Regions from separate parts of the Pseudomonas fragariae (ex Marin et al. 2024) genome, predicted to be linked through region 1. Evidence: predicted binding sites of a transcription regulator. Region 1 holds the regulator's gene; the other holds the start of a gene.

Region 1 (10,454 bases):
GAAAAAGGGCTATCGGAACGAGGAGGAAGCACGCCCTGATGTGCTTCGTTACGTAATCCATCACTACAATCAGGTCAGGCTGCACAGCTACAACGAATACCGCACGCCAGTGGATCAGGAAAAAATGGCGGCGTAGCTTCTATAACTGTGTCCGGAATCAGTTGACCAGATCAAGGATGACGCTGAGCTTCTAGAAAGGCATGCGACGCGGAGCGCCGCACGATAGTTGCGATGGTCGTTCCGCACGCTCCAGCGTGGGAGTGCAGTGCTCGACGCTCTGCGTCGCAAGAGGACGCAGAGCGTCCGGAAAGGCATGCGACGCGGAGCGCCGCACGATAGTTGAGGTTATCGTTCCCTACGCTCCAGCGTGGGAATGCAGTTCACGACGCTCTGCGTCGTCAAGAGGACGCAGAGCGTCCGGAAAGGCATGCGACGCGGAGCGCCGCACGATAGTTGAGGTTATCGTTCCCTACGCTCCAGCGTGGGAATGCAGTTCACGACGCTCTGCGTCGTCAAGAGGGCGCAGAGCGTCCGGAAAGGCATGCGACGCGGAGCGCCGCACGATAGTCAGGCTGATCGTTCCTCACGCTCCCGCGTGGGAATGCCGTTCGTGACGCTCTGCGTCACCCATCCACCTCCGGTTTTGGCCGCCCATAACCTTCGTCCGAACCCGCGTGTTACGTCTCCCTCAAAGCATGTTCACGCTCACCGGTGCAAGGCCGTGCAGCGATCGGGCTTGTGTTGATTCTGTATCTCATTTAATAATGAATATCATTTCTAAAATGAACTGCGATCATGGGGTCTGTTCTGCACGAGTTGTCTTATCTGGAAACCAGCGTGGCTTGAGTCTGCGGATTCGTTGTGCGCTTGAAACCGACGAGCCTCTGCTGATCGAGCATTACCTCGCCAAGAGGCGTCCCTGGCGCGATTGAGCGCCCCGCCCCGGCCCATGGTCGCTGCCCAGTCAATGTTCCTGGAGGTACCTCATGCAGCATTGGAAACGCACCATCGAGCTGGCCAATCGCTGTTTCAATCTTGGCGATTGGGTCGAAGCTCGCGAGTTGTACCTTCAGGCGCTGGCGTTGGCGCAGGTCTTGTTCGAGCGCTGGGCGGATGTCGATGAAGCGGTCGCGGCCTGTGTGATTTCTCACCATAACCTGGCGGATCTGCACCTGAGTCTGGGCCAGCCGGAGGAGAGCGCCGAGTACCTGTGTGCCATCCACCAGCACCTGTTGCAGACCATGCAGAATCAACGCCTCCCGCCCGCGTTACGCGAGGCAGCCTTGCGCCACAGCAGCAAAACATACGCCGAGCTGCTGAGTTTCATCAGCGAACACGGCGAATACCCGCGCACTCATCGGTTGCTGAACAGCGGCAGCGAGCACACCCGTTCATCGCTACAGCGCCATTCGGCAAGCCCTTCCGGACTTTTCTACGGAGCACATTGAAATGCCATACACCTTGCCTGCACTGCCTTACGCATACGATGCCCTTGAACCACATATCGATGCGCAAACCATGGAAATCCACTACACCAAGCATCACCAGACGTACATCAATAACCTCAATGCCGCGGTCGAAGGGACGGAGTTCGCCGACTGGTCGGTGGAGAAGCTGGTGGCCAGTGTCCAGCAGTTGCCTGAAAACCTCCGTCCAGCGGTGATCAATCAGGGTGGCGGCCATGCCAATCACTCGTTGTTCTGGGAAGTCATGGTGCCGGGCGGCGGCGGCTTGCCCACGGGCGCTGTCGGGTCTGCCATCAATGAGCAACTGGGTGGCTACGAAAGCTTCAAGGAGGCATTCACCAAGGCCGCATTGACCCGTTTCGGCAGTGGCTGGGCATGGCTGAGCGTCACGCCTGACAAAAAGCTGGTGGTGGAAAGCAGTGGTAACCAGGACAGCCCGCTGATGAACGGCAATACGCCGATTCTGGGGCTGGACGTGTGGGAGCACGCTTACTACCTGCGCTATCAGAACCGTCGTCCCGAATACATCAATGCGTTCTACAACGTGATCAATTGGGATGAGGTGTCCCGCCGTTATCAGGCCGCTCTGGCCTGAGCCTGGCAGCCGGACCCAAGGCGGCGTATGCGCTCCGGATTCCTCACGCTCAGCAATGTGCGGTTATTTCGTCTGGCAGTCGGGAGCGTGCTGCTGTTGGCGGGTATGGCGCTACTGATTGCCCACGGGCTGAGCTGGATGCGCGTGCAAGGCTGGTGGTGACGGATACCGCGTTTGTACGAGGGCTTATTCGCCCTCATCAAACCGGTTGTCGATCAGCTCGATCAGGCCATCAAGCGCTTCCTGTTCGAATTCGCCTTCGGTGTGCAGGTGGATCTCGGTGCCCTTGCCGGCAGCCAGCATCATCACGGCCATGATGCTTTTACCGTCGACCATGCTCTCCGGAGTGCGGCCGACCCTGATCTTGCAGGGAAACTTGCCTGCGACCCCGACGAATTTGGCGGCAGCGCGGGCGTGCAGGCCCAGTTTGTTGATGATGGTGATTTGACGAGCGGGCATCGCAGTGAAAATCCTTCAGCTGAGGTCGCGGTGGCGGACCTGAACGTTCTTGAGTGATTGTTGCAAGACCTGACCAAGCCGCTCGGTCAGGTAGACCGAACGATGGTGTCCGCCGGTACAGCCGATGGCAATGGTAACGTAAGAACGGTTACTGGCTGCAAACCGGGGTAGCCATTTGTTCAGGTAAGCGAAGATGTCCTGAAACATTTCTTCGACGTCAGGCTGCACCGACAGGTAGTCGATAACGGGTTGTTCAAGCCCCGAGTGGTCGCGCAGTTCTGGCTTCCAGTACGGATTGGGCAGGCAGCGCACATCGAATACCAGGTCTGCATCGACAGGCATGCCGCGCTTGAAACCAAAGGACTCGATCAGAAATGCAGTGCCTGGCTCGGGCTTGTTCAGCAGACGAAGCTTGAGCGCGTCGCGCAACTGATAGAGATTCAGGTGGGTGGTGTTGATCTTCAGGTCGGCCAGATCGATGATCGGGCCAAGCAGTGCGGTTTCATCACGTATCGCTTCGGCCAGCGAACGATCTGCCGTGCTCAGCGGGTGGCGGCGCCGGGTTTCCGAGAAGCGCTTGAGCAGGGTGGCTTCGTCTGCATCCAGATACAGCACGTCGCACTGAATATTGCGCGAGCGTACTTCATCCAGCATCTGCGGAAAACGGGTCAGGTGGCTGGGCAGATTGCGGGCATCTATCGAAACCGCCAGCAAGGGTTCGGCGAGTTCGGTGTTGATCAGCGCGCGTTCGGCCAGCTCCGGCAACAGGCCGGCCGGCAGGTTATCGACACAGTAAAAGCCGTTGTCTTCCAGCACATCGAGCGCCGTACTCTTGCCTGAGCCGGAGCGACCGCTGACGATGATCATGCGCATGGTCAGTTTCCGTTCTGCACGTCCAGCACCACTTGATAAAGCGCCTCAGCGCTTTCGGCACTGCGCAGGCGCTTACGCACATCTTTGTCGTCGAGCATGCTGGCGATCTGGCGCAGCAGCTCCAGGTGTTCATCGGTGGCAGCTTGCGGGACCAGCAAGACGAACAGCAGGTCGACCGGCGCACCATCGATGGCGTCGAAATCCACAGGGGTGGAGAGGTGAATCACTGCACTGACAGGCTCGCTGCAGTCAGCGAGGCGGCAGTGGGGGATGGCAATACCGTTGCCAAAACCGGTCGAGCCCAGTTTTTCCCGGGCGACGAGACTTGCGAATACTGTGTCCGACACCATGCCCGGCACTTCACGGCCGATCAGGTTGGCAATTTCTTCGAGTACACGCTTTTTACTGCCGCCCGGCACGTTCACAAGGGAGCGGCCGGGGGTCAGGATATTTTCGATTCGGATCATTAAATGGGCGTTAGCGAGCGGCCGCACCTTTGAGGATGCTTTGCTGCTTTTCCTTATGCTTGAGCAATTGTCGGTCTAGCTTGTCAGTGAGCAGGTCGATGGCAGCATACATGTCATCATGTTCAGCATTGGCAACGACCTCTCCACCATGGATGTGCAACGTGGCTTCGATCTTCTGCTTGAGCTTTTCGACCGTCATCGTGACCTGCACGTTGGTAATCTTGTCAAAATGCCCCTCGAGCTTCTTGAGCTTGAGCTCAACGTATTCACGAAGGGGTTTGGTCACTTCCAGTTGGTGTCCACTGATGTTGACTTGCATACAGCTTTCTCCTTTGCCAGTGCATAAAGAGGCAGGCATGGCGCATGCCTCTGGGACGCTGTGGCTCGGCCTGCATCACATCAGCCGCTTACGCTCACTGGAAGGGGCGATCCCGAGAGACTCACGGTACTTGGCGACTGTGCGACGGGCTACTTGAATGCCTTGTGCCTCCAGTAAACCAGCGATCTTGCTATCACTCAACGGCTTTTTCTGATTTTCCGCCGCAACCAGTTTTTTGATGATTGCGCGAATTGCCGTGGACGAGCATTCACCGCCCTCGGAGGTGCTCACATGGCTTGAGAAGAAGTATTTCAGCTCGTAAATGCCGCGTGGGGTGTGCATGAATTTCTGGGTGGTTACGCGCGAGATGGTCGACTCGTGCATGCCCACTGCCTCGGCGATGTCGTGCAGGACGAGCGGCTTCATGGCCTCGTCACCGTACTCGAGAAAGCCGCGCTGATGTTCGACGATTTGCGTGGCGACCTTCATCAACGTTTCGTTGCGGCTTTGCAGGCTCTTGATGAACCAGCGCGCTTCCTGCAACTGATTGCGCATGAAGGTGTTGTCTGCGCTGGTATCGGCGCGCCGTACGAAGCCCGCGTATTGCGGATTGACGCGCAGGCGCGGCACCGACTCCTGATTGAGTTCGACCAGCCAGCGTTCATTGTCCTTGCGCACGATCACATCCGGAATGACGTATTCGGCTTCTGTGGATTCGATCTGCGAGCCTGGACGCGGGTTGAGGCTCTGCACCAGTTCGATGACCTGACGCAGCTCGTCTTCCTTGAGCTTCATGCGTCGCATCAGCTGGCCGTAGTCGCGGCTTCCGAGCAGGTCGATGTAGTCGCTGACCAGGCGTTGTGCTTCTGTCAGCCAGGGTGTTTTTGCTGGCAGCTGGCGCAGTTGCAGCAGCAGGCATTCGCTCAGGTTGCGAGCGCCGATGCCGGCAGGTTCAAACTGCTGGATGCGGTGCAGTACGGCTTCGATCTCGTCGAGCTCGATGTCCAGTTCGGGGTCGAAGGACTCGAGAATCTCATCGAGCGTCTCGTCGAGATAACCCTGGTTGTTGATGCAGTCGATCAGCGTAACCGCTACCAGACGGTCCTTGTCGGACATCGGCGCGACATTCAGTTGCCACAGCAGGTGGCTTTGCAGGCTTTCGCCCACAGAGGTGCGCGTGGTGAAGTCCCACTCGTCGTCATCGTTGCTTGGCAGGCTGCTGGCGCTGGTCTGGTAGATGTCTTCCCATGCGGTATCGACGGGCAGCTCGTTGGGAATGCGTTCGTTCCATTCACCTTCTTCAAGGTTGTCCACGGTAGGCGCGGATTCCTGATAGGTCGGTTCCTGAACGTCGGGGTTGGGCTTTTGTTCGATGTTGTCGGCAAGCGGGTCGGAATGGTCGAAGTCGTCGCCTTCTTCCTGCCGCTCCAGCATAGGGTTTGACTCCAGCGCCTCCTGGATCTCCTGCTGGAGATCCAGAGTGGAAAGCTGAAGTAAGCGGATTGCCTGTTGCAGCTGCGGTGTCATCGTCAGCTGCTGGCCCATTCTCAAGACTAGCGATGGTTTCATGGCAGGGGCTAAACACCTTATTCGCCGGCGCGCATGCGCCATCTACTACAGGCGCCGTGGCGCCAACTTAAGCAAATTATATGCCTGAAACCTGTGCGTTTGCCTAGAGTGATATGACAAATAAAATGTTGTCAATACACTGCGTAGGCATCAATCGGCTGCGAAGCGCAAAGGGCAGTCGATTAAAGGCGGAACTCGTGGCCGAGGTAGACCTCTTTCACCAGCTGATTCGCCAGAATGGTCTCCGAATCGCCTTCCGCAATCAGCTGTCCATCGTTGACGATGTAGGCTGTTTCGCAGATATCCAGCGTTTCCCGGACGTTGTGGTCAGTGATCAGTACACCGATACCCTTGGCCTTGAGATGGTGAATGATCTGCTTGATGTCGCCTACCGAAATAGGGTCGACACCTGCAAACGGTTCATCCAGCAGGATGAATTTAGGCGCGGTGGCCAGAGCCCGGGCGATTTCCACACGGCGACGTTCACCACCCGACAGGCTCATGCCCAGGTTGTCACGGATATGGGTGATGTGGAACTCCTGCAGGAGGCTTTCCAGCTCCTTGCGGCGAGCACCGGCATCGAGCTCCTTGCGGGTCTCGAGAATCGCCATGATGTTGTCGGACACCGACAGCTTGCGGAAGATCGAGGCTTCCTGAGGCAAGTAGCCGATGCCTGCGCGGGCGCGACCGTGCATGGGTTGATGGCTGACATCCAGATCGTCAATCAGCACGCGCCCCTGATCAGCCTGGACCAGACCCACGATCATGTAGAAGCAGGTGGTCTTGCCGGCGCCGTTCGGGCCCAGCAGGCCGACGATCTGGCCGCTGTCGATGGAGATGCTCACATCGCGCACGACCTGCCGGCTTTTGTAGCTTTTAGCCAGATGCTGGGCTTTGAGCGTCGCCATTTACTGGGCCTTCTGAGGTTGATCGGTTTTCTTTTTCGGCTGGATGACCATGTCGATACGCGGACGTGGCGTGGTCACCTTGGCGCCGCCATTGGCCCGACCGGCACTGACGACCTGTCTGACCGTGTCGTAGACGATTTTCTCGCCTTCCGAGGTGTTGCCGTCATTGATGACCTTGGCCTTGTCGATCAGGACGATACGGTCCTGGCCGGCGTAATACTGGATGGTGACGGCATAGGCCTGCACGATCGGCTTGTCCACGGCAGGCTTCTGCTCGTAGTAGGCCAGGTTGCCGACGGAGGTAAATACGTCGACTTCGCCCTGGGCATTACGCGTGATCGTCACGGTGTTGCCCGTGATTTTCATCGAGCCCTGAGTGATGATGACATTGCCCTTGTAAGTCGCCACGCCTTTCTTGTCATCGAGCTGAGCATCGTCAGACTGGATGTGGATAGGCTGATCTCGGTCGGTTGGCAGGGACCAGGCGCTCGCGCTTCCCAGTGCTGCGCCCAGGCCGAGCAATAAAGGAAGAGTTTTAACGAGCCTCATACTGTCCTCTTACGTTGGACAGCAGGTCCATCCTGCTGTCTTTCAAATACGCTTTCATTCCCTTGGCCGTAGTGACACCGCCCGCGCCGTCGATTCTAACGTCTTGGTCGGTCTGCGCATATTCCTTCTGAGGAAATACGGTCATGCGGCTGCTGGTAATAATGGTCGTGCGCTGTTTTTCATCGGTGCGTTCAACACGAACGGAATCCATCAGCTCGACCTGATCGCCGTCGGACGAAACTTCACCTCGTTTGCTTTGCACGTGCCACGGAAATGCTCCGCCGCGGTACATGTTCAGATTGGGTGTCGTCAGCAGGCTCACATCTGTGGCCTTCACATGCTCGACCTTGTCGGAGGTCATGTCGTACTGAAGTGTGCCGTCTGGCAGGTACTGCACGCTGCGAGTATTGATCGCATAGTAGTCGATCGCCGTGTCGTCAAGCGACGCATCAGGCTGGTCCATGAAGCTTTCCGGGCTGATGTTCCAGTAACCGACCGCTGCCAGCAGCAGCGCCAGTACCCCGAGAAGCAGGAACTTGCGAATTTTTTTAGTGAACATAATGGCTTCTATAAATAGGCGGAGTGAGCCGCTTCAAGGTTGCCTTGCGCACTCAGAATCAGTTCGCAGAATTCGCGCGCTGCACCTTCGCCGCCTCGCGCCCTGGTTATCCCGTGTGCGTGCTCGCGTACAAAGCCGGCAGCATTGGCCACTGCCATGCCCAGACCGACGCGTCTGATGACGGGCAAGTCTGGCAGATCATCACCCAGATAGGCGACCTGTTCGTAACTCAGGTTGAGTTCTGCCAGCAACTTGTCCAGTACCACCAGTTTGTCTTCACGTCCCTGAAACAGGTGTTCAATGCCCAGGCTCTTTGCCCGGCGCTCGACTATCGCGGTCTTGCGGCCACTGATGATCGCCGTGGTGACGCCCGAGGCTATCAGCATTTTAATGCCCTGGCCGTCGAGAGTATTGAATGTCTTGATCTCGCTGCCGTCTTCCATGAAGTAAAGGCGGCCATCGGTCAGCACGCCATCGACATCGAAGACTGCCAGCTTGATGGCCTTGCCGCGTTGCATGAGATCCTGGGTCATTATTTCGGTTTCCATTACATGACGCCTGCGCGCAGGAGATCCTGCAGGTTGAATGCGCCAACCGGCCGGTCGTTCTGGTCTACGACAACAAGCGCACTGATTTTGTTGTCCTCCATGATTTTCAGCGCCTCGGCGGCGAGCATCTCGGCATGGGCGGTCTTGCCATGAAGCGTCATGACCTCGTCGATGATGGTCTGGCGGATATCGACGGGGCGGTCCAGTGTCCGGCGCAAGTCACCGTCCGTGAAGATGCCGGCCAGTGTGCCGTCGGCTTCGACGATGGCCGTCATGCCCAAACCTTTACGAGTCATTTCAAGCAGTGCGTCGCGCAACAGGGTGCCACGTTGCACGCTGGGCAGTGATTCGCCGGAGTGCATCACATTCTCGACCTTGAGCAGCAGGCGGCGACCCAGTGCGCCGCCCGGATGGGAGAATGCGAAATCTTCGGCAGTGAAACCGCGCGCGTCGAGCAGCGCCACGGCGAGGGCGTCGCCCATGACCAGTGCGGCGGTTGTCGAGGACGTCGGTGCCAGGTTGAGCGGGCAGGCCTCATGCACGACATGCGCGTTGAGGTTGATGTCGGCAGCCTTGGCCAGAATGGACTCGGGGTCGCCGGTCAGGCTGATCATCTTTATGCCCAGGCGCTTGATCAGTGGCAGCAGGGTGACGATTTCGTTGGTGCTGCCGGAGTTCGACAGGGCCAGGATGATGTCATCACGGGTGATCATGCCCATGTCGCCATGGCTGGCTTCGGCCGGATGCACGAAAAACGAGGTGGTGCCGGTGCTCGCCAGCGTGGCGGCGATCTTGTTGCCGATGTGTCCGGACTTGCCCATGCCGACCACGACCACACGCCCTTTGCTGGCGAGGATCATTTCGCACGCGCGCACGAAATCGCCGTCAAGACGTTCAAGCAAGCCTTGTATGGCTTCTATCTCAAGGCGAATGGTGCGTTGCGCCGATTGGATCAGGTCACTGGATTGGTTCATGTCTGGAGAGGGTCAGCCTGCTGAAAGGCGGCGATTATAGCGGTAATGAACGATTCCCTCACGTCTGATCGTCGTTGTGTTGTTTTTAAACGAATTTCCTACGCACCTGCGGGTCTGTATTCAAGCCTGTGGCCATAACATTGTGGTACAGAATAATTCAGCGAATACCTGAACCGCTCGGTTCTCTTCTTGGGGGCGGGTGGCTGCGGTGATATAGTTCGCGGCCTGTTCGGCACGCCTGGGCAGCCTGTCGGTGTTCAAAAACCGGCGGCTCGGGGTGGAAGCTGTATCGCAAGGAGTTTAGATGAGTCCTGATGACGCCTATGCGGTCGAGTTGAAAGGTGTGTCTTTCAAACGCGGTGCGCGCAGCATTTTCAATAACGTTGATATTCGTATTCCGCGCGGCAAGGTCACCGGGATCATGGGGCCGTCAGGCTGCGGCAAGACGACCCTGCTGCGCCTGATGGGTGCCCAGTTGCGCCCGAGCGAAGGGCAGGTGTGGGTCAATGGCCAGAATCTGCCTGAGCTATCGCGCAGTGATCTGTTCGATGCCCGCAAGCAGATGGGCGTTTTGTTTCAGAGCGGTGCGCTGTTTACCGATCTGGATGTTTTCGAAAACGTCGCCTTTCCCCTGCGCGTGCATACCGAGCTGCCGGAAGAAATGATCCGCGACATCGTTCTGCTCAAGCTTCAGGCCGTGGGCCTGCGCGGTGCGGTGGAACTGATGCCGGACGAATTGTCGGGCGGCATGAAGCGTCGTGTCGCGCTCGCGCGCGCAATCGCTCTCGATCCGCAGATTCTCATGTATGACGAGCCCTTCGTCGGGCAGGACCCGATTGCGATGGGGGTGCTGGTGCGTCTGATCCGCCTGCTCAACGACGCGCTGGGTATCACCAGTATCGTGGTGTCCCATGACCTCAGCGAGACGGCGAGCATTGCCGACTATCTCTATGTTGTCGGCGACGGGCAGGTGCTGGGGCAGGGTACGCCTCAGGAACTGATGTCCTCGGACAATCCACGTATTCGTCAATTCATGACCGGCGAACCGGACGGCCCTGTACCGTTCCACTATCCGGCGCCGGATTTTCGCGAAGATCTATTGGGGAAGCGCTGATGCGCAATAAGTCACTCATGGACCGGGTTCGCCTGCTGGGGCGCTCGGCCATTG
Region 2 (10,454 bases), 2.2 Mb from region 1:
CTGCAACAGGCGCTGACAAACCCAGCGCTCACGCTCCCACTTCCGCGCATTGGAAAGAAAGGCGTTGGCTTGTTCGGCCTGGATCGTCAACAGGCGCAGGTAGTCTGAGTCATCCATAGGGCCAAGCTTAGCGTTCAAGTTGCCATGACTGGAAGAGTGAATGCAGGGGTGTAGACTGGCAATTCATTTTTTGATCGCGTGCGATAAATGTCCGCAGGCGCTGCTTTTATCGAGGATCGACCTGTGAAGCTCCTGCCCATCCTGCTGCTGGCCTTGCTGCCCCTCACCGCCAATGCGCTGCAAGTCGGCGAGCGCCTGTCCTCCTGGACACTGCTCGATCAATACGATCAACCCTACACCCTGAACAACCAGACGCAAACCCTGCTGGTCGCACGCAGCATGGACGCCGCCAAGTTGGTGAATGCCGCCCTTCAGGACAAGCCAAAAGGCTTTCTGGAATCACGCCACACGGTGTTTGTCGCTGACATCCAGAAAATGCCAACCATCATCGCCAACATGTTCGCCATCCCCAAAATGCGTGACTACAGCTATCGCGTGATGCTTGATCGAGACGCGCGCATCGTGCCGCAGTACGCAGGCGATGACGATAAGGTGCTGTGGTTACAGTTGCGCGACGGGCAGTTGGTCAGTCAGCAGCAGTTTGGCAGTGCTGATGCGTTGACGGCTGCGTTGGACCGTAAATGATCGCGAGACATGAGCGTCGTGGGAGCGAGCTTGCTCGCGAAAGGGCCATCACAGGCGTCCTGAGATGCGGCTGAAAGATAGCCCTCGTAGTTGCGTATAAGCGAGTTGCTTCACATCGACCTGTTATCAATGCCCCCTGTGCGGAGCCTCCAGATCACCCGAGAACAACTCGTCCTCAGCATCCGGGCTAACCGGAATTGCATGCTCTTCAGAAGCCCAGGCTCCCAGGTCGATCAGTTTGCAGCGCTCGGAGCAGAACGGGCGGCTCGGACTGGCTGCGCTCCATTCCACCGGGGCGTCGCAGGTTGGGCATTGAACGGTCATTGGTTGGCTCATGATTGGCCTCCACGCAAAGTAAGGTAAAAGTGGTGCAGCCGCTCGACTTCGCTGCTAAGCCAGGCGTGATCGCGGTCGTTGACCAGCACATCATTGGCATGACGCAGGCGGTCTTCACGCTGGATCTGCACCTTGAGAATGGCTTCGACCTGCTCCTGGCTGGAGCTGTCGCGCAGCATGGTGCGTTCTATCTGCAGGTGCGCCGGAGCATCAATCACCAGCAGCCGCTGGACCATGCGGTATTGCCCGGACTCGACCAGCAGTGGCGAGACCAGAATGGCATACGGTGATTTGGCCTTGGCCAGATGGCTGACGATTTCCTGATTGATCAGCGGATGCAGCAGTGCTTCCAGCCAGCGCCGCTGCTCGGGGTTTTCGAAGATCAGCTTGCGCAGCGCGCCACGGTCCAGCTCGCCGCTGGTCTGCAACACGCCTTTACCGAAGTGCGCCGCTATCTGCTCCAGCGCCGGGCGCCCGGGCTCGACTACCCAGCGGGCGGCATGATCGGCATCCACAGTGTCGACGCCAAGGTCGCTAAAACACTTCGCCGCTGCACTTTTACCGCTACCGATGCCGCCAGTCAGGCCAAGAATCCAGGGTTTTTCATCAGGGTGAGTCATCTGAAACCGGCAAACTGCATGTAAGAGTCGGTTATTTGACCACCCCAGAGCAAAGCGATCCACCCCGCAATGGCCAGATAAGGACCAAAGGGGATCGGCGTACCGCTTTCGACCCTGCGCACACGCATCATGATCACCCCGAGCACTGCGCCCACCAGCGACGATAACAGGATGGTCAACGGCAAAATCTGCCAGCCGCCCCACGCGCCCAGCATGGCCAGCAACTTGAAGTCGCCATAACCCATGCCTTCCTTGCCGGTCACCAGCTTGAACAGCCAGAACACCGACCACAGCGCCAGATAGCCGGCCACCGCTCCCCACAGCGCATCGTTCAGCGAGGTAAACAGCCCGAAGGCGTTGACGATCAGGCCCAGCCACAGCAGTGGCAGCACCAGAGAATCAGGTAACAGCTGGTGATCAGCATCGATCAGACTCATCGCCAGCAGCCCCCAGCCCAATACCAGCATCGCCGCCGCCTGCCAGCCAAAACCGAAATGCCAAGCCACATAGGCCGACAACACTGCGCAGGTCAGCTCGACCAGCGGGTAGCGTTTGCTGATCGGCGCTTTGCACTGCGAGCATTTACCACGCAGCAGCAGATAGCTGATCACCGGCAGGTTCTCCCAAGGGCGGATTTTGTGTGCGCAATGCGGGCAGCTGGAACGGGGGCGGTTCAGATTGAAGACGGGTTGATCGGGTTCAGCAGGCAGGCCGAGCAGTTCTCGGGATTGGGCTTTCCAGTCGTGCTCCATCATTATTGGCAGGCGGTAGACGACCACGTTGAGGAAGCTTCCGATGATCAGGCCGAGGATGCAGCAGGTGGTGACGAAGGCCAGGGGGGAGCTGGCCAGGAGGTCGAGGAGGGGCATGTCAGACAATGCTTCCAAGTTTGAAGATGGGGAGGTACATGGCAATGACAAGGCCGCCGACGATCACTCCCAAAAAGGCCATGATCATCGGTTCCATCAGGCTGGTCAGGTTGTCGACCATGTTATCGACTTCATCCTCGTAATAGGTTGCTACCTTGTCGAGCATGGTGTCCAAGGCGCCGGATTCTTCGCCAATGGCTGTCATCTGGATCGCAAGGCTTGGGAATACTCCCGTAGATCGCATCGAGAAATTCAATTGCATACCTGTGGAAACGTCTTGCTTGACCTTGTTGACTGCATTTTTGAACACTACATTGCCCGTTGCTCCAGCAACCGAGTCCAACGCCTCTACAAGCGGTACACCAGCGGCAAAAGTCGTAGCAAGTGTGCGTGCATAGCGAGCTACCGAAGATTTGAAAATAAGAGGCCCGATGAGGGGGGCTTTTAGCAAAAGACGATCAAGGCCATCGCGAAATTTTTGAGATTTTTTGTAGGCCCGCTTAAATAAAAAAAAACCTGCAAACAATAAACCGACAATTATCAGCCACCATTCCTGAACAATGTTTGATAGACCAATAACCATCAGAGTAAACGCAGGTAAGTCAGCACCAAAGCCAGCAAATACGGATTGGAACTGCGGTACCACCTTGATCAACAAAATACCTGACACAATAATCGCTACGATCAACACGGCGATTGGGTACGTCATAGCTTTTTTGATTTTTGCTTTGAGTTTTTCGGTCTTCTCCTTGTAGCTAGCGACCCGGTCCAGAAGACTTTCAAGTGCCCCCGCTTGCTCGCCGGCATCTACCAGATTGCAAAACAGGTCATCGAAATATTCCGGTTTCTGTCGCAACGCCGTCGCAAAGCTGTTGCCTGCCGACACTTCCTGCTTTAACGAGCTCACAAGTGTACGCATGTTTGGGTTTTCAGCGCCCTCGCTGATGATGTCAAACGACTGCAGCAACGGCACGCCAGCCTTCATCATCGTTGCCATCTGCCGAGAAAAAAACGCGATGTCCAATGGCTTGATCTTCTTGCCTTTGCCGAAGATCGATGCGGACTTCTTGCGCACCTTGGTGGGGTTGATGCCTTGCTTGCGCAATTGGGCTTTTACGAGTGCCATATTATGGCCGCTCAGTTCGCCACTGGCTTTAGTGCCCTTCTTGTCCACACCTTCCCACGTGTAAACGATGACTTTGACTGCCTTGCTGGCCATGCTTAATCCTTGGTCACGCGGTTGACTTCTTCAAGGCTGGTGATGCCCTGCATGGCTTTTGACAGGCCCGAGGTTCGCAGATCATTGAAGCCGTCCTTGCGCATCTGCCTGGAAATCTCAAGTGAGTTACCTTCTTCCATGATAATGCGCTCCAGCTCCGCTGTTTTCTTGACCACCTCATAAATGCCGACTCGGCCTCTATAACCACCATTGCAATGCTCGCAGCCCATCGGCCCATAGATCTTGAACGTACCGATCTTCGCCTCTGGAAAGCCTTCTTTAATCAATGTCTCGCGAGGAATATCGAGCTCTTTCTTGCAGTGGCTACACAGCTTGCGCGCCAGTCGCTGCGCAATAATCAGGTTTATTGCGGTGGCAATGTTGAACGCTGCAACGCCCATATGATGCAGTCGAGTCAATGTTTCTGCTGCGCTGTTGGTGTGCAGCGTTGAAAGCACCATGTGGCCGGTTTGCGACGCCTTAATAGCGATTTCGGCGGTTTCCAGGTCGCGAATCTCGCCGACCATGATTACGTCGGGATCTTGACGCAGGAACGCGCGCAATGCCTGAGAAAAGTCCAGCCCTTGGCGCGGGTTGACGTTGACCTGATTGATACCTTCCAGGTTGATCTCTACCGGGTCTTCGGCTGTGGATATGTTGATGTCCACGGTATTAAGAATATTCAGGCCGGTATACAGCGACACTGTCTTGCCGGAGCCTGTCGGGCCGGTCACAAGAATCATACCTTGCGGCTGCTTCAACGCTTCCAGATACAACGCCTTTTGTTCTGGCTCGTAGCCCAGAGCATCGATGCCCATCTGTGCGCTGGTCGGGTCGAGGATCCGCATCACGATCTTCTCGCCCCACAATGTGGGCAGGGTATTCATACGAAAATCGATGGCCTTTGTTTTCGACACCCGCAACTTTACCCTTCCGTCCTGCGGTTTGCGTCGTTCCGAAATATCGAGGCTGGCCATGACCTTCAGACGCGCAGCAATACGGTTTGCCAAATGAATCGGCGGTCTGGCGACTTCGTGCAGGATGCCATCGGTACGCAAACGTACGCGGAAGATCTTTTCGTAGGGCTCAAAGTGCAAGTCGGATGATCCTAATCGGATGGCATCCATAAGCATTTTGTTGACGAAACGTACCACTGGAGCGTCATCCGCGTCGTTCTGCGCAGCGAGCGAGGTCTCCTTGCCATCCGCGGGCTCGATGTCCAGGCCCAGATCGACATCTTCCAGATTGCCTAGACCGGTATCACTGTCAAAAAAGCGATCTATTGCAGTGGTCAGCTTGTCATCTTCTACCAGAATCGCTTCGGTGTTCAGGCCAGTGCTGAACTGAATATCAGTGACTGCCTGATGATTCGTAGGGTCGGAAATCCCGATAAATAGCTTATTACCGCGTCGCCACAGCGGCAGGGCGTGATGCTGTCGAACCAGCTTTTCACTCACCAGGCCTTTAGGCAGGCTTTCCTTGTCCAAGCTGGCGAGGTCCATGAACGGCACGCCGAATTGATCGGAGGCCAATTCTGCCAGCGTCAGGCTTTTGACCAGTTTGTGCTGAACCAGATAGCTCACCAACGAAATCTTGTCGCGGCGCGCCTGCTGATACGCTTGCTGCGCAACAGGTTCAGTAAGTAGCTCGGCTAGGACCAATTGTTTGGCCAGGCCAGTGAGGACAGCATCAGTCATAAAACCACCAGACACGGACAATGGGTGGGTTATAGCGCAGTCGGGCGGTGCTGCCAAATGGCAGAGAGACATGTGACGAAAATTGTCAGTTTCTACGAATTTCTGAGCCTTCTGTAGTCGTGTATTTCGCATATTTTTGCTGCGATCAGGGTGGTGGTATTGTTGGCACGACCTATGCTTGCTCGTTTTCAAGGCACCACATAATTGACGCCTCGGAGAAGTAATAATGAAAGCACAAAAAGGTTTTACGTTAATCGAACTCATGATCGTAGTTGCGATCATCGGCATTCTGGCTGCCGTCGCAATCCCTTCATACAATACCTACACATTGAAAGCTAAGGTTTCTGAGGCCTCTGCAATTTCTGCTCCGGCGCAGCAAGCACTTGCGCTGGCTTTCAATGACGGTAGTCTATCGGCTGCAACAACAAATGCATCTTTAGGTTTGCCGGCTGCTGCTAGCATAACTAGTAAGTATGTTGCTTCTGTTACTGCTGTTGGTACGTCAGCAACGCAGGGGACTGTTACAGTTGTGATGCAAGCTACCGGTAGCGCTGACGTAGACGCAAAAACCGTGGTATATTCAATGATATGTGTTACAAGTGCTCAGTGCACATGGAGTGTTGGTGGTACGGTTACAGCCGCCTACCTTCCTAAAACTTAATGGTTAAATCCCCTTTTGTCAGGGGTATGGAATAGCCTAGCCGTAGGCTGGGCTATTCTTTGCGTGCCACACGCTATGAATTTTTAAATGCCATGTCTTGCTATAAGTATCCACGATAACTTACCAGATCTTACTTGGTGATAAAGGTTCTGAAGTGGTGTTGGTTGTTGTAATTGGCTCTTCGCGGTATCTTAGTTTCGCTATTGGCGTTTTCAGCTAGTATGATGGTCTTCTTGATGCTGACGTCACACTAAGGCCAGTCACTGTTTCAACTGTGGTTTACCACCTGCCAATTCAACCATTTCATTCCTCCGCTCCAACCTAAGTTTATACCCAATCTCCGCAATCGCCTCAATCGCAGGCAGCAACTCCAGCCCCAACTCCGAAAGACTGTACTCCGCAGAAGGCGGCGAAGTCGCCAGCACCGTCCGAACAACCACACCTTTCTCCTCCATTTCCTTAAGCCGTACCGACAGCATCTTTGCCGAAATGCCGGGAATATCAACGCGCAGTTCGCCAAATCGTCGAGGACCGGCACTCAAACTCCACAGTAGATTTGGAGTCCACACTCCGCCCAGCAGCCACATGCACGCCGCCACCGCGCATTCCGGGACGGGATGGTTGACTTTGCTTTTGCGCATTTTCAGGGACATGGTGGGTTGTTCCTTTGTCGAGTCGCGAGTTTCCAGCGCGTAACCATGTTACAGAATGGTAACCGGAGAATGAGAGTAACCTTAAGTTACCAGCTATACAAAAGTTATCTGGGTGCTAGGATCTGGTCATTCTCAACCACCGGAACAATCACCTATGAAGTTCTACTACTCTCCCGGATCCTGCTCGCTTGCCGCTCATATCGTGTTGCACGAAGCGGGTGTCGCTCACGAATTGGTCAAGGTTAATCTGCGGCAGCACACGCTTGAATCCGGCGATGACTATTACGCGATCAACCCCAAAGGTGCTGTTCCTGCGCTGGGGTTGGATGACGGTGCTGTTCTGACTGAAGGCGCTGCCGTGCTGCAATATCTGGGTGACCACTTCGTACCAGCGCTGGTGCCAGCCAACGGCACGCTGGAGCGTGCACGGCTGCAGGAGATACTCAATTATCTGGCTGCTGAGTATCACAAGGCCTGGACACCGCTTTTCTATCTGGCGAAGGGGGCTGATGCCACCGACGCTCAGCGTCCGGTCATCGCTCGACAAACCTACCTGAATGGCCTGCTGACGGATGGTCGTGATTACCTTCTGGGTAACGATTTCAGCGTTGCTGACACCTACCTGTTCGCGGTAACACGCTGGTCTGTCAATTTTGGCATTTCGCTGGAAGCGCAACCTGCTTTGCAAGCGTTCATGGCCCGAGTCGAAGCACGTCCATCCGTCAAGGCTGTACTGAAAGCGGAAGGTTTGCCCGAACTGTTCAACAAGGCCTGAGCCTGCTAGAGACTCAGGTTAGACTCACCTGTTGAAACGATAACGCCCCCGGCGGATGTGCTTCGTTGGGGGCGCTTTGATTCGATTGCTTGGTGTTATGCGATGGCATTGTAGGACATTTCAGCTTTTGCATTAGGTCACTTCCTGATCCGCTTCGGTTACCAAAACGTTCGTTGATTGATATCCGAATCAAGCCCAGAATTACCCACCTGATTACTCCACACATGAGAAGAGAGGGGCTATGAACACCACCGCATTACCCAGTCGCCTCCTCGGTGTGGGCCTATACACCCCAGCAGAAGCGTCCTCATACACTGGCATTCCGGCGAAAGACATTCGCAGATGGATGTTCGGCTATAGCGCGGCAGGTGTAGATCACCCCGGCCTCTGGACGCCAGAGGTCGCATTTCTGAACGACAAGCTGCTCGGCTTCCACGATCTGCTGGAAATTCGTTTTGTTCACGCATTTCGCCAGCACGGCGTCAGCTTGCAAGCGATCCGCAGCGCCTCGTTACAAGCCAGAGAAATGTTCGGTCAGCGCTACCCGTTTACGTGCAGACGTTTTCAGACTGACGGACGAGATATTTTTGCAACGGTTCTGGATGAGACGGGTGATGAGGCTCTGCTGGATCTGGTGAAGCGGCAATATGCCTTTAAACAGGTCATTACACCTTTCCTATATGAGGGCATTGATTACGCAGGTGAAGAGTCGGCAAAGCGCTGGTATCCGGTCAAGCGAAGCAAGGCAGTCGTTTTGGACCCGGCAAGGAATTTTGGCAAACCGGTGTTGGCAACAACGGGGATCGACACAGCAGCGATCTATCATTCTTATCTGGCTGAAGGTCAGAACGCGAAACGTGTGGCTTTACTCTATGAGATTCCGCCTGCGGCAGTGGAAGCCGCAGTTAATTTTGAGCACAGGATCGCGGCTTGAATTTTTTGATCGATAACAACCTGCCGCCCGCCATCGCCAGAGCGCTCAATGAGCTGACCAAGAGTGAAGGTCACTCAGTGGTATCGCTGCGTGAAAGATTCCCTGCCAACTCCGCTGATATTGAATGGGTGACCCATCTCAAAAAAGAGGGCGGTTGGGCGGTCGTGTCTCAGGACAAGTTTTCCAAGGGAGACGCTGAGCGTCGGGCATTCCGGGAGTGTGGGATGCCCATTTTCTGTCTTGCCAGGCAATGGGGGAAAATGACCTACTGGAACAAGGCAGAAAACCTGGTCAAGTGGTGGCCTTCAATTACCGAGCAGGCTTTGTTAATCGAAGGCGGCGCAGCCTTTCGTGTGCCATGGGCGTTTTCTACCGCCCGCAAGTTCCAGCAGCTCCATCTATAGCCCGATCATAGACCGGGCTTTTCGCAGTATCTAAAGTACGAAAGTTACCTCACAACCCCATCAACCCGCGCCCGCCCTTTAAACCTCCTCCTAACCCCAACCACAACCATCACCACCAGCAACCCCACCACCACAAAAAAGATCGTGTTAAAAATCGGAAACGGCTGATCACGACTCGTCACCGCTTCAACTTCGGTCACGTTGGGAAACATCGACAGGATGGTTATCCGCCAGCCGTAGTAGCGAATCAAAGCCAGTTGCTGGGAATCACGTGAGTAGCCTTGGGCTTTGGCCTGGATGTCGGCGGAGTCGAATTTGAAGTACCACGGGAAGCTCCAGCCGGTGTCTTCGTTGCGATAGACCACGACTTTCTTGCTGTCCGGGTCTTCGGTATTGATGAAGTACACATCGCGGGTCGGGCCGTCTGCCGGGTTTTCGGCGTTAATGACGCCGTCGGCGTCCATTCTTTTGACTTCCACGCCGGTGATCATCACGACATCATGGCGCGGCAGGACGTAGTAGAGGCTTAATGCGCCGATCCCCAGTGCAACGAATACCACAAGCCAAATCGACCTTCTCAGCCACTTCATACCAGCGTCCTCTGTTTAAAATTGCGTGACTTTGCCCTAATCCGAACATTTCGAAGCAAAACAGTTATTACAAAATTCGACAAGGCCGTTGCTGACGGCGTTGTCTCCTGGAGATTGACATGATTTGGTTCCTTGAAGGGCAATCCAGCCAGCGTGAAGTGATCATAGGCGCGCGCGATGCGCTGCCTGCGTCGGTGCAGATCATCGCTTCGCATCGCCAGCAACGTTCTGAAATCACCGGGCAGGCCGATGTGGCGCTGCAAGAGCCGGTCGATAACGAGGAACGTGTCGACTGGGTGCTGCACACCGCTCGCTCGCTGGGCGTCAAGATTATTGTCGCCGGGCGTATAGGCAGCTTCTACGAAGCGCAGCGTGACCGTTTTGTCGCTGAGGGGTTGGACCTCGTTACCGGCGGAACGTCCCTGCAGACCTTCATGGATGTCGATGACAAGAGTCGTTTCACGGCGGCGGCCGAGGCGGCGGGGCTGGCGTGTATTCCGGGGATTGCCGTCAGCAATGCCGAGGAGTTGCAGGCGGCTTACGATGCGTTGGCGGTGTCTGGCGAGGTGTGCATCAAGCCGGTGGTCGGGATTTACGGCCGCGGCTTTTGGCGCTTCAAGACCGACGTTGACGACTTTCGTTGTTTCGCCAACCCGGATGCGCGTGAGACGACCTTTCAGGCGTACCTTAATGCTTATCGTCAGGCTGATGATGTTCCCGCCATGCTGCTCATGCCGTACATGCCGGGCAGTGAGTGTTCGGTAGACATGGTCTGCGAGCACGGCAAGGCGGTTGCTTTCGTCGGGCGGCGCAAGGTGGGGCTCAATCAGACTTTCGAGCGTGACAGCGAAGCGGTACAGCTCGCGGTACGTGCGGCGGAGCATTTTGCCTGCGACGGGCTGATCAATGTTCAGACCCGCGACGACGCGGATGGCAAGCCGCGCTTGCTGGAGATCAACCCGCGTTATTCAGGGGGCATTGGCTACACCCG

Evidence for each region. The regulator sigma-54, encoded in region 1, starts transcription at its own class of promoters, with help from an activator protein. The targets are predictions, from matches to a motif close to ANTGGCATNNANNTTGCTNT.
Region 2: the regulator sigma-54 is predicted to act here: its motif matches at 5,608-5,627, upstream of AC54XV_RS04595 (pilin).

Annotation. Positions count from the first base shown of each region.
Region 1 covers NZ_CM184369.1:5,031,150-5,041,603, reverse strand. Annotated here, with positions in the region: one part of gene AC54XV_RS21840 (IS3 family transposase) at 1-136, shown strand, start outside; gene AC54XV_RS21835 (DUF2753 family protein) at 987-1,448, shown strand; gene AC54XV_RS21830 (superoxide dismutase) at 1,450-2,061, shown strand; gene AC54XV_RS21825 (hypothetical protein) at 2,089-2,223, shown strand; gene AC54XV_RS21820 (HPr family phosphocarrier protein) at 2,248-2,520, opposite strand; gene rapZ (RNase adapter RapZ) at 2,536-3,393, opposite strand; gene ptsN (PTS IIA-like nitrogen regulatory protein PtsN) at 3,396-3,860, opposite strand; gene hpf (ribosome hibernation-promoting factor, HPF/YfiA family) at 3,871-4,179, opposite strand; gene AC54XV_RS21800 (RNA polymerase factor sigma-54) at 4,255-5,748, opposite strand; gene lptB (LPS export ABC transporter ATP-binding protein) at 5,931-6,656, opposite strand; gene lptA (lipopolysaccharide transport periplasmic protein LptA) at 6,657-7,205, opposite strand; gene lptC (LPS export ABC transporter periplasmic protein LptC) at 7,192-7,764, opposite strand; gene AC54XV_RS21780 (KdsC family phosphatase) at 7,773-8,312, opposite strand; gene AC54XV_RS21775 (KpsF/GutQ family sugar-phosphate isomerase) at 8,312-9,286, opposite strand; gene AC54XV_RS21770 (ATP-binding cassette domain-containing protein) at 9,591-10,400, shown strand; gene mlaE (lipid asymmetry maintenance ABC transporter permease subunit MlaE) at 10,400-10,454, shown strand, end outside.
Region 2 covers NZ_CM184369.1:1,018,369-1,028,822, forward strand. Annotated here, with positions in the region: gene AC54XV_RS04560 (DUF1780 domain-containing protein) at 1-117, opposite strand, end outside; gene AC54XV_RS04565 (hypothetical protein) at 244-705, shown strand; gene yacG (DNA gyrase inhibitor YacG) at 832-1,041, opposite strand; gene coaE (dephospho-CoA kinase) at 1,038-1,661, opposite strand; gene AC54XV_RS04580 (prepilin peptidase) at 1,658-2,530, opposite strand; gene AC54XV_RS04585 (type II secretion system F family protein) at 2,532-3,749, opposite strand; gene pilB (type IV-A pilus assembly ATPase PilB) at 3,752-5,446, opposite strand; gene AC54XV_RS04595 (pilin) at 5,673-6,107, shown strand; gene AC54XV_RS04600 (winged helix-turn-helix transcriptional regulator) at 6,368-6,760, opposite strand; gene gstA (glutathione transferase GstA) at 6,915-7,535, shown strand; gene AC54XV_RS04610 (DUF433 domain-containing protein) at 7,777-8,469, shown strand; gene AC54XV_RS04615 (PIN-like domain-containing protein) at 8,466-8,873, shown strand; gene AC54XV_RS04620 (DUF1523 family protein) at 8,918-9,463, opposite strand; gene AC54XV_RS04625 (ATP-grasp domain-containing protein) at 9,583-10,454, shown strand, end outside.